One region of the Thalassotalea sediminis genome, then DNA from elsewhere that is predicted to be linked to it. Evidence: predicted binding sites of a transcription regulator. Region 1 holds the regulator's gene; the other holds the start of a gene.
The links. The regulator LexA, encoded in region 1, represses DNA repair genes until DNA is damaged. The targets are predictions, from matches to a motif close to TACTGTATNNNNATACAGTA.

Region 1 (6,393 bases):
AAGAGGTTAATAACAAGATAGTGTTGATGAGCGGAAGCCCATACCACCCCATACCTGTTGTGGTTGTGCCATCGGGTGTTTTGATTAATGGCCATTGAGCGGTAAATTCAGGCCAGAGTACTTCAAAGGTCATGGCGTTGTTTCCAGCACCACCTAACCATGGCACTGAATACATTCGAGCATAAAATAATGCACCAAAGAAAGCGGCGAAAAACATCACTTCCGAAAAAATAAACCAACTCATCCCTTGTCGGAAAGAGTTGTCCATTTGATGGCTGTATTTTCCAGCCATTGATTCATTGATAACGTTACTGAACCAACCGTAAACCATGTAAATAACCAGTGCGATACCGGCCAACAGTATGTAACCTCCAAAACCAGCTTCTTCATTCTTTAACTCAGTAACATAATTAGCTGCACCAATAGCAATTAAAAATAAAGCGACTGCCCCTACAATAGGCCAGTGACTTTGTGCTGGTACATAATACGACTCATATTCTTTTGTTGTCATGTTCTTTCCCCTACGTTTTCGCCGTAATCATCAAGACTCTACTCGCCCTGTTATATCGAACAAAGTATAAGATAACGTAATGGTACTAACCTCTTCAGGAAGCTCAGTATCCACGTAAAATTGCAAAGCCATCTCAACATCTTCTTGTGCTTTCAATGGTTGCTGATTAAAACAAAAACATTCTATTTTTTGAAAATAATTAGCCGCTCTTCCTGGTGAAACAGATGGTACTGCTTGACCAATAATGTCGCGAGCGGCTTCATTTTTCGCGTAAAATTTGACGAGTTTCATTTCTCCTGGGTGCACTTTGATTTCTTTAACCATAGGTGCAAATTGCCAAGGGATCCCCTTAGATAAATGGCTGATAAACTGAACCGTAATTACCCTACTTTTATCAATGCCAGCTTGATTTTCCTGTGCTGCAACATTCGATGTTTTGCCATTCAGGCCAGTAATATCACAGAAAACATCATATAAAGGCACCAAAGCAAAGCCAAAACCAAACATTGCAAAGACTATCAAAACCAATTTCTTTACTGTTTTTTGATTATTTTGCTCGGTACCTTTAGACATATTTTCTCCTAACCTATCTAAGCGTAAACGCGTCATTATTATCGTTAGTCAATTTTGGGTGGTGTTTCAAACGTGTGATATGGCGCTGGACTTGGTACGGTCCACTCTAACCCTTCACTCGCCTGCCAAGGGTTTGCTTCTGCTTTTTTACCACCTCTAATACACTTAATAACAACGACTAAGAAAATTAGTTGCGACAAGCCAAATGCAAAACCGCCAATACTTACCCACTTATTAAAGTCAGCAAACTGCAATGCATAATCAGGGATACGGCGAGGCATACCCGCTAACCCTAAGAAGTGCATTGGGAAGAATAGAATATTGACCGAAATTAATGAGCACCAAAAATGCGCTTTACTTAATTTGTCGCTGTACATATGTCCTGTCCATTTAGGTAACCAATAATAGGCTCCGGCATAGATAGAAAATAACGATCCAGTCACCAATACATAATGGAAGTGAGCAACAACAAAGTAGGTATCGTGATATTGAAAATCTACAGGGGTAAGCGCCAACATCAAACCGGAAAACCCGCCAATCGTAAACAAAATTACAAAGGCGATAGAAAACATCATCGGTATTTCGAAGGTCATAGCACCACGCCACATGGTCGCAACCCAGTTAAACACTTTTACACCTGTGGGAACGGCTATTAACATCGTACAGTACATGAAGAACAACTCACCAAATAGCGGCATACCAGTAGTAAACATGTGATGCGCCCAAACAATAAACGATAGAAATGCAATTGAGGCAGTTGCATACACCATTGAGCTGTAACCAAATAACTTTTTGCGCGCAAACGTTGGAATAATCGTCGACACGATACCAAAGGCTGGCAATATCATGATGTACACTTCAGGATGACCAAAGAACCAGAAAATATGTTGAAACATAACAGGATCTCCACCACCTGCGGCGTCAAAAAAGCTTGTTCCAAAATAAGTATCGGTTAATACCATAGTAACTACGCCTGCCAGAACAGGCATTACCGCAATCAATAAATAGGCGGTAATAAAAAACGTCCACACGAATAATGGCATTTTCATATACGTCATGCCTGGTGCTCTCATGTTCATGATGGTGACTATTACGTTAATCGCCCCCATGATTGATGAGACCCCCATGATATGCACGGCAAAAACAAAAAATGCTGTACTACCATTTGAGTAGGTACTTGAGAGTGGAGCATAAAATGTCCAACCGAAGTTAGGCGCCCCAGACTCCATAAAGAACGAAGATAATAAGATGGCAAATGCAAATGGCAGTATCCAAAAACTCCAATTATTCATTCTTGGTAGTGCCATGTCTGGCGCGCCTACCATCATTGGTATCATCCAGTTTGCAAACCCGGTAAAGGCTGGCATTATGGCACCAAATACCATAATTAAACCATGCACTGTCGTTAACTGATTAAAGAAATCAGGTTCAACAAATTGCAGCCCTGGTTGAAAGAGCTCTAAACGAATTAACATCGCAAGCGCACCGCCAACGAGCAGCATAATAAAAGCAAACCATAAATATAAGGTACCAATATCTTTATGATTTGTAGTGTATAACCAACGTTTTATACCCGTCATTTTGTGATCATGATGATCGTGCTCATGCGAGTCGTGAATAGTATCAGTAGTCATTATTCTTCCTCCCTACTTAGCACTTGCCGATTCAACATCAGCGGGTTGAACAAGATCACCAGAATCATTACCCCAAGCATTTCGCTCATAAGTAACAACAGCAGCAATTTCTGTTTTGGTTAATTGGCTACCAAAGGCAACCATCGACGGATTTTTCTTACTGCCATTAAAAACCATATCAATGTGGGCAGTAACATCTCCTTTAATCAGTGGGCTACCCACTAACGATGGAAATGACGGTGGTACACCTGCACCATTTTCTTGATGACAAGCAGCACACCTTGTCATATAGACTTGTTGTCCTTTCTCCATCATTTCATCAAGGGTATAAGTTTTTGTTAAATCTTCTTCGGGCGTAGCTATTTCCTCTACGGTTTCGACCATCTCAGTTGCTGTCTCTTTCATCTTATCAACAACATCATCATTTGAAGACGAACCACTCGCTACGGCTTGAACGTCTGACGCTTGAACAGTATCGCCGGTATTATTTTCCCAAGCATTTCGTTCATACGTAACTACAGCGGCAATTTCTTTTAAACTTAGTTGTTTGCCATAGCCTTGCATACCTGTACCAGCCTTACCGTTATATACAATATCGATGTGGGCGCTTACATCACCCAAAGCGATTGGGCTACCTTTTAGCGCAGGAAATGCAGGTGGTAAACCTAGACCTGTTGGTTGGTGACAAGCAGCACAATAAGCCATGTATGTCGATTCACCTAACTCCATGAGTTCGTCCATTGATAAAGATGCATTTAATGACGCTGCTTCAGCTGCTTTTGCTTCTTCTTTTAAACGATTTTGCTCTTCAACCCATGCTAAATAGTCTTGTTCTGACTTCACTTCAACCACAACAGGCATAAAACCATGGTCTTTACCACATAACTCAGCACATTGACCTCTGTAAATACCAGGCTCAGGTACATTCGTCCATGCTTCATTGATAAAACCGGGGTTTGCATCTTGCTTCACTGCAAATGCCGGTACCCACCAAGAATGAATAACATCATCAGATGTTATCAAGAAACGAACTTTCTTATTCGCAGGAATAACAAGATGTTTGTCAACCTCTAAGAGGTAATTTTCACTTTTAGCTTCACCTAGTTCAGTTCTGTTATCGTATTGTTCACGAGGCGTTGATAAGACGGAGTAGAATTCAATGTCTTGGTCGAAGTACTTGTAATGCCACTTCCATTGTGAACCTGTAACTTGAATGGTGAGATCAGAATCATCGTTATTTTCCATGGCTATCAGCGTATTCGTTGCCGGCCAGGCCATAGCAATCAAAATAATAATAGGTATAACTGTCCACAGTATTTCAACTTTTGTGCTTTCATGAAAGGTTGCAGGTTTTACTCCTCTTGATTTACGATGAAAAATCATTGACCAGATCATCGCACCAAAAACCACAATACCTATTGCAGTACAAATGTATAAAGCAAACATATGTAGTCCATAGACTTCGTTGCTTATCTCGGTGACCCCTCGGGTCATATTTAACTTTGAATCAGCCCAAGCCATACCGGGAAATAGCACCCCAGACAACAGCCAACCTAGGTTACGTCTTTTCACTCGACATCTCCTTATACCCTTTCTAAGTCAAAAACATCGCATTTAAATATTACTTGATCCCAATGCGCGTGTTTTTGATGTGATTTTATTGTTATTTTACTGGCGATTTTTTAAACAGGTGAAAGCTCGCCTTATTATTAGAGTTGTTCACTTTCTGTTCTAGAATTACTTAATATTTGATCTGGGTCAATTTTTAATTTGAAAAAGGAATGGGTAAAAATACCAATAAATACAATCGAGTATAAACTCTAATGTACTGAAAGTCGCACCATGAAAGGCTTAGATGCACAGTATAAATTTTAAGCATTTACTCTAAAAAAGTTTGAAATGCATCGTTAACAGGGTGTTTGTTTTTTAAACAAAAATTTTTCTTTCTATTAGCTTTTAACAAGAGTTAGGGAAAGTAAAGATAGGGATATGGCGTTCAAAGGTGTTTTTTTAATCAAATAAAAGAAAAGCAGGTATTATTTCATTTTAAGCGTTAACGATACCTGCTCAATATTGCTGAAATAATTACATCCAATCAGCTGCTCTAATTACCCCTACAGCCAACCCTTCAATATTAAAATGTTGGTTAGCTAAATCAACTTTTATGGGTGAAAAATCTACGTTCTCAGCGTGCAAGTAAACAATATTGCCCTCACGTTTTAAGCGTTTTACGGTAACATCATCTTCTACGCGTGCGACAACAACTTGGCCATTTTGCACGTCCGTCGTTTGATGAACCGCAAGTAAATCACCATCATAAATACCGATATCTTTCATACTTTCACCATTTACGCGTAACAGGTAATCTGCAGCTGGGTGAAATAAATTTCCATCAATTTGATATCTTTCTTCCACATGCTCTTGCGCTAAAATAGGTTCACCGGCAGCAACTCTACCTATCAAGGGTAAGCCTTCTTCCACAATAAAGTTACTAGCTAATCGAATACCACGCGAAGTGCCCGGCAGCATTTCAATATAACCTTTCTTAGCAAGCGCTTTTAAATGCTCTTCTGCTGCATTGGCTGATTTAAAACCAAAAAACTCTGCAATTTCTGCTCTTGTTGGCGGCATCCCTGTTTCAGATATTTTTTCTTTGATCAGATCAAAGATCTGTTCTTGTCTAGTTGTTAATGGTTTAAACTCACTCACAATTTTTCCCTGTATATATGGACAGCTTCACTGTTAGTATATACAGCCTGTAAATAAACGCAACTACATCACTGCTACTTTCTTAGCATGTATTACAAATGAACTCTTCTCAATGTTCTATTCAACTTTATCAGGCAGAGGATTAAAGATTTGCGAAGGTGATAAGCAAGGTGTATTCGTATGCCTATTCAAATACCATTAAGATGATAAACGTTGCGGTTTATTTTGTATAATAAGCTAACAAATATGAAATATTCATTGGTAAGTTAAGTGTACATTCCTTTCATTACCACTATAGTTGAAAGTAAAGAACTGTTTAAGATTCCCTATGAAGTATTTAGCTATCACATTGCTGTTATGTTTCGCCTCTTCTGCCTATTGCACTGAAAAGCAGCTTATTTCAGCATTTACCTATCATAAGAAACCGCCGCTCATTATTAGTCAGGAGAAAGAGAGTGGCCTTTATTACGACTTTATTCGATACTTAAATAAACACAGTAAACACTATGTTTTCGAACTGATCTATGTGCCTAGAAAACGCATTGAGAGAATGCTTAATAGTAATAACTTTAACGGCATAATTATTGGTGTAAGCCCAATATGGTTTAATGACCAAAATGAACAGAAATACTTATGGACCTCTCGTATATTTACAGATAGAGATGAAGTTGTTTCTCTGAAAACAACAGCAATTGAATACACTAGTGCGTCTTCTTTAACCGGCTTAACATTTGGTGGTGTACGCGGCTTTTATTATCAAGGAATAAACCAAGCTGTCGAGTCAGGAACAATAAAACGTGTTGATACCACCATGGAAATAACACTTTTCGATATGCTATTAAACAGGCGCATTGACGTCGCAATAATTAGCAGAACCACCTTTGACTACATGGTTAAAATTCATCATTGGCAATCCACGTTCAACTTATCTAAACAACCACATGAAATCTATGATAGGCGAGTCCT
Region 2 (6,393 bases), 1.4 Mb from region 1:
GTATATCGACTGCGACTAAATTGCGCTGTAAATAAAATGCCAACGACAAATAAGCCAAAAACTATTTGCTCAATAAGCATGATTTTTGAAGACCACAACGCTTCGCTAAAACCGATAATAGCAAACAACAAGCTAATCGCTAGGCCTGTCCACAATGTGGTTTTAATACCTTCTAGTTTTTGTAGCAAATGTACAACCTTATCATTTTTATTCTTAGTTAACCCTAAGCGCTAAGCACATCAAAGACTTGTCTATTGTATGGTTGGAATGAAGTAGCAATCAACTTGTTTTTTCTTGTAACAGTTGTGTTTCTTGCTTATCTTCATTGCTAATGTCTACTTGTTCAATTTTTTCAAACCGTGCCGATATTTTATCTGCTGAAGTATGAATTTGTTTTACATCAGTAGACGCTTGGTCAATATGTCTTGCTAAGTTATTAAATCGCGTTTTAAAACGTGAAAAATCTGCCGATAATTCCCCTAAATGCGCTTTAATTATATGTACCTGTTCTCGTGTTGCTTCATCTTTTAACACTGCTCTAGCCGTCGTTAAAATTGCCATTAACGTTGTTGGCGACGTTAACCAAACACGCTGGTTATTCGCGTGTTCGACTAAATCAGGGAAGTGGCTATGTATTTCAGCAAATATTGCTTCTGCTGGTATAAACATAATCGCACCATCAGCCGTTTCACCACTGATTAAATATTTACTACTAATGTCATTAATATGCTTTTTAATATCGGTTTTAAATTGTTTCTCCGCCACCTTACGTTCTAACTCACTGGCGTCAATGTTGGTCATTCTCTTATAACTTTCTAACGGAAATTTCGCATCAATAACAACATTGCCTGTTGGTTCAGGCAACCATAAAACACAATCTGCTATTTTAGTATTCGATAATGTATATTGCAGACTAAAGTGCTGCTCTGGAAGCACATTACGAATTAGCGCGCTAAGCTGTACTTCGCCAAAGGCACCTCGTGAACGTTTATCAGATAATACTTCTTGCAAAGAAACAACATTACTCGAAAGTTCCGTGATCTTCTTTTGAGCATCATCTATCAATGCTAATCGTTTAACGATATCGCTAAATGTTTTACTGGTTTTTTCAAAACCATCGGCTAAGCGTTTTTCAACTTGCTCACTAATTTCTTTTAGACGATTATCCGTCGCTCCAGTTAATTCTGATACTTTATTTGCTATTTTATCGCTCGCTACATTCAGTGACTTCGCTTGTTCTTCCCGGTTCGCTTGATTATGTTTAGCAATAACATCTAGCAGTTGTTCTAACGCGACTGCTTGAGTCTTTGAAAAGTCTTGTTGGTGTTTGTGTAGCATATTTTGCAGTAATTGCGCTTCTTCTCGCGCTCTTTGATGCTGCTGCTGCGTACTTTCTGTAAAAAGCTTATGTTGCGCTAGTTTACTGTCACTAAACTGCTGTTGAAGAAGATGCTGATACCCTTGTAGGTGCTCCTGTAATAAAGACTTCATTTCTAGCGCTTGAGCATTGTTATTTATAGCAAAAATCTGTCCTAGAACAACGCCTAGCAATAACAATAACAACGCTATCGCCGTTAAAAAAAATAACTGTTCACCACTTAACTGACTAAAAAAACCGTTTAAAAAAGCTAACATCATTTCGAACCACTGTAATTATTAACAGGTATTTAAGCACAGCAACCACTAAATGCCAACAATAAAAAAAACGGTAAGCAAAAGCTTACCGTTTTTTCATATACATTAACGAACTTTTACTTGCTTGATGTTAATGCTTTGTCTAACTCTTCAATTTTAGCTTTCCAAATCGCTGGACCAGTAACATGTGCAGATTCACCTGTAGAGTCGACTGCTACTGTCACAGGCATATCTTCAACTTCAAATTCGTAAATTGCTTCCATGCCAAGCTCTTCAAATGCAACTACGCGTGCTTTTTTAATCGCTTTAGATACTAAATATGCTGCGCCGCCTACAGCCATTAAATACACAGATTTATGCGTTTTAATACTTTCTACTGTCGCAGGCCCACGCTCTGCTTTACCAATTGTACCGAGTAAGCCAGTATCATTTAGCATCATTTCAGTAAATTTATCCATGCGAGTTGCCGTTGTTGGTCCCGCAGGACCAACTGCTTCATCACCAATAGCATCAACTGGACCAACGTAATAAATAAATTTATTAGTAAAATCTACACCGTCAGGTAAACCCTCACCAGAGTTTAGTAATTCTTGAATTTTCTTATGCGCTGCATCGCGACCAGTTAATATTTTGCCTGACAGTAGTACTGTTTCACCCGTTTTCCATTCAGCAATATCTGCTTTTGTAAGCCCGTCAACATTTACCCGGCGAACATTTTCGCCTACTTCCCAGGTTATTTCAGGCCAATCTTCCAACTTAGGTGGTGTTAGGTCTGCTGGCCCTGTACCATCAAGGTGAAAGTGAACATGACGTGTCGCAGCACAATTAGGGATCATAACAACAGGTTTTGAAGCGGCATGAGTTGGTACGGAGTTTATTTTAACATCAACAACAGTGGTTAAACCACCTAAGCCTTGAGCGCCAATGCCTAACTTATTAACTCGTTCATAAATTTCTAGGCGTAATGCTTCTTCTGCACTTTGCGGGCCACGGTCTATTAACTCTTGAATATTAACAGGGTCCATCAGACTTTCTTTCGCAAGCACCCCTGCTTTTTCAGCAGTACCACCAACACCGATGCCTATCATCCCAGGTGGACACCAGCCGGCTCCCATTGTAGGCAATGTTTTTACGACCCAATCAGCGATTGAATCACTCGGGTTCAACATCGCCATTTTTGTTTTATTTTCACTTCCGCCACCTTTAGCAGCAATCATTACTTCTACTTCGTCACCAGCAACCATGTCTATGTGAACAACAGATGGTGTATTGTCTTTGGTATTTTTACGCGCACCTGCTGGGTCAGCAACAATAGAAGCCCTTAAAGGGTTATCTGGATTCAAGTATGCGCGACGTGTCCCTTCATCGACCATTTGTTGAACAGTCATGTCAGTTTTATCCCATTTTACATCCATGCCTATTTTAACAAAGCAGGTTACGATACCTGTGTCTTGGCAAATAGGACGTTTTCCATGTGCAGACATACGAGAGTTAATGAGAATTTGTGCTATCGCATCTTTTGCTGCTTGGCTTTCTTCTTTGTGGTAAGCCTTTTCAAGTGCTTGCACAAAATCTAGTGGATGGTAATAAGAAATATATTGCAATGCATCTGCAATACTGTCGATCATATCTTGTTGTTTGATAATAGCCATATTTGCCCTTTAACGGTTTTCAGGTTGTTCTTTCTACGTTAACTATAGCGAAAGTATTGAAAGTTATATTTTTGCCGATATGATACCCTGCTTGAATCACGCTCGCCAGTGGCGACGTTTGAATATTTAAAAGGTAGTCACATTGTCGCAGCATTGTAAATCAAATATTACCGCGAAACCTTTGCACTTTAGTCAAAAGCTAACACCGACCGAAGTCTTTGCTTCTATCGCCAATACTCCTTGGTCTATGTGGCTTGATTCCTCAAGCGATGATCATGTTGATAGCCAATTTGATATAATGGTTTGGTCGCCAAAGGCGACAATTGTTGCAAATAATCAACAGGTTACCATTGCCAAAGATCAGCTTGACGAAACAACGTTGACCGGACATGACCCGTTAACGGTGCTGTCAAACGTTCAAGATGAAATATTCGCATCTATAGATATTGATGTTGCTCACTTACCCTTTACTGGTGGTGCGCTTGGTTACTTCTCTTATGATCTAGGTAGAAGTTTTGAACGACTCCCAGATAAGGCTGTTAAAGATATAGATATGCCAGAAATGGCAATAGGCATATATACCAACGCCATAATATTTGACAACAAATCACAACAATACTATTTAATTTGTCTAGAACATGAACGTAGCGAGCATGTTCAAAAGTTTTCTACAATTAGCCATTCAGCGTTATCTAAAGCGACCAATTTTACCTTAACGGCACCTTGGGAAACCAATATAACCAAAACACAATATTATGATAAATTTGCACAAGTACAACGCTATTTAATCAATGGTGATTGTTATCAAATTAACTTAACGCAACGATTTTCTAGCCGCTATAGTGGTGATGAATTTTTAGCTTATTTAGCCTTAAGAGAAACAAATAAAGCGCCCTTTTCTGCTTTCATACGATTACCTAATTTTAGTATTTTAAGTGTCTCTCCTGAACGTTTTATTCAAGTAAAACAAGGCATGGTGCAAACAAAACCAATCAAAGGCACAATGGCGCGTAAAGATGACCCAAAAGCAGACCAACAACAAAAAGACCTCTTAAGCCAATCAAATAAAGATAAAGCTGAAAACTTAATGATTGTTGACTTATTACGCAATGACATTAGTAAAGTATGCCAGGCAGGATCCGTCGTTGTACCAACCTTGTTTGATATTGAGAGCTTTCCAGCGGTACACCATCTCGTAAGTACCGTTGAGGGAAAACTAAAAGATGGTAAAACAGCTGTAGATTTATTAAGGGCGTCCTTTCCTGGCGGCTCTATAACCGGCGCACCCAAAATTCGTGCGATGGAAATCATTGATGAATTAGAGCCACAACGAAGAAGCATATACTGTGGCGCTATTGGATACATTTCCGCAAATGGAAATATGGATACAAGTATAACCATCCGCACACTTGTCTGCAAAAATCAGCAAATATTTTGTTGGGCCGGCGGTGGCATTGTCGCTGACTCTAGTGCAGAAGATGAATACCAAGAAAGTTTAGACAAAGTAAATAAAATTCTTCCTGTTCTCGCCGCAATGCCATAACATTTAGCATAACAATCTAGGCTCTTAACCGGATTTTTAGGCGTGATTCAATGGATAGAAAAGAGTTTTTAAACAAATTTCATTTACATCAACTGTCATCGAATGACGTTTATCATGACTTCATTGCTAAAAGTAAGGTACGACAGTCGGCAGTGTTAGTGGCGTTAGTAGAATTAAACAACAACTTACAAGTAATTTTAACAAAACGTTCTGAACACTTAAGACATCACCCAGGACAAATTAGTTTTCCAGGCGGAAAAGTTGAAGCACAAGATAGAAATGTCATTGATACCGCATTACGCGAGGCGAACGAAGAAATAGGTATAAGTGCTGATAACATTGAAATTTTAGGGCAACTTCCAGACTATCAAACACTTACAGGGTTTACAATTAGCCCAATAATCGCGTTATTATCAGAGATGCCTCATTATATAATCGATAACAATGAAGTGGCTCACGTTTTTGAAGTACCCTTGGCTCACTTTCTTGATCAAAATAATCATATTATTGTAGACATCGAACGCCATTCACGAAAACATCCTGTTTATTATATGCCGTACCATGAACATAATATTTGGGGTGCTACCGCTGCGATTCTAAAAGATCTGTGCCAACACTTACGATAATTTGCGCCAAGGTGCTATAGATTTTCACGCAGTTACAGCTAAACTTATTTAGAAACGTAATACTTTATTGTATTATTACCGAAGATTATTTCCTAAAATTCTAAAAATTATAACTATTATTCAGGTTTAACGCATGATTAGTGTATTTGATATGTTTTCAATTGGTATTGGTCCTTCAAGTTCCCATACCGTTGGTCCAATGAAAGCGGCAAAATTATTTGTCGATCACCTTGCTGAGCAAAAATTAGCAGACAATGTTGATCGATTCAAAGTTGAACTCTTTGGTTCATTGGGTCAAACAGGCGTTGGGCATGGCACAGGTAAAGCAGTTATTTTAGGGCTTTCCGGTGAAAAACCAGAAGAAATTCCGGTAACGTCAATAGACAGCATAATAAAGCAGGTTAATGATACACAAAAGATTTCTTTATCATCTGGTAAGCAAGTGGATTTCCCCAAGGAAGATGCCATTATTTACCACAGAAGAAAAACATTACCTGCACATGCTAACGCAATGACGCTTTTTGCTTTTCAAAACGATAATGTCATTTTTGAAGAAACCTATTATTCTATTGGTGGTGGTTTTATCGTACAAGATTGTGATTTTGAAAAAGAAAAAGACAAAGCATTATCCTTACATAATAATATTATTCGCCCTCATAAATTTTCCAGTGCAGACGAGTTAATTAGTATAGCAGCAGAAAAAGGACTGAGTATTAGCACGATAATGATGGAAAACGAAAAGTGCTTAGCTGATGAACAAACAATAAGAAAAGAACTTGTTAACATTTGGCAAGCAATGAAAGACAGTGTCGAACGAGGCATGAAAACGGAAGGTATATTACCCGGTGGCTTAAAAGTAACACGTCGAGCACCTGCACTGTTTCGCTCTCTGTCAGTCGAAAGTAATAATGATCCATTAAGTGCAATGGACTGGGTT

Region 2: a site for LexA is predicted at 1,646-1,665, ahead of QUE09_RS12180 (DNA recombination protein RmuC). Genes of this name have one in related genera too.

The regions. Positions count from the first base shown of each region.
Region 1 is NZ_AP027361.1:151,955-158,347, reverse strand. Features, by position in the region: gene QUE09_RS00700 (cytochrome c oxidase subunit 3) at 1-511, opposite strand, end outside; gene QUE09_RS00695 (cytochrome c oxidase assembly protein) at 542-1,084, opposite strand; gene ctaD (cytochrome c oxidase subunit I) at 1,129-2,718, opposite strand; gene coxB (cytochrome c oxidase subunit II) at 2,731-4,239, opposite strand; gene lexA (transcriptional repressor LexA) at 4,804-5,427, opposite strand; gene QUE09_RS00675 (substrate-binding periplasmic protein) at 5,756-6,393, shown strand, end outside.
Region 2 is NZ_AP027361.1:2,648,541-2,654,933, forward strand. Features, by position in the region: gene QUE09_RS12175 (GGDEF domain-containing protein) at 1-188, opposite strand, end outside; gene QUE09_RS12180 (DNA recombination protein RmuC) at 280-1,638, opposite strand; gene QUE09_RS12185 (fumarate hydratase) at 1,752-3,287, opposite strand; gene pabB (aminodeoxychorismate synthase component I) at 3,430-4,830, shown strand; gene QUE09_RS12195 (CoA pyrophosphatase) at 4,881-5,456, shown strand; gene QUE09_RS12200 (L-serine ammonia-lyase) at 5,590-6,393, shown strand, end outside.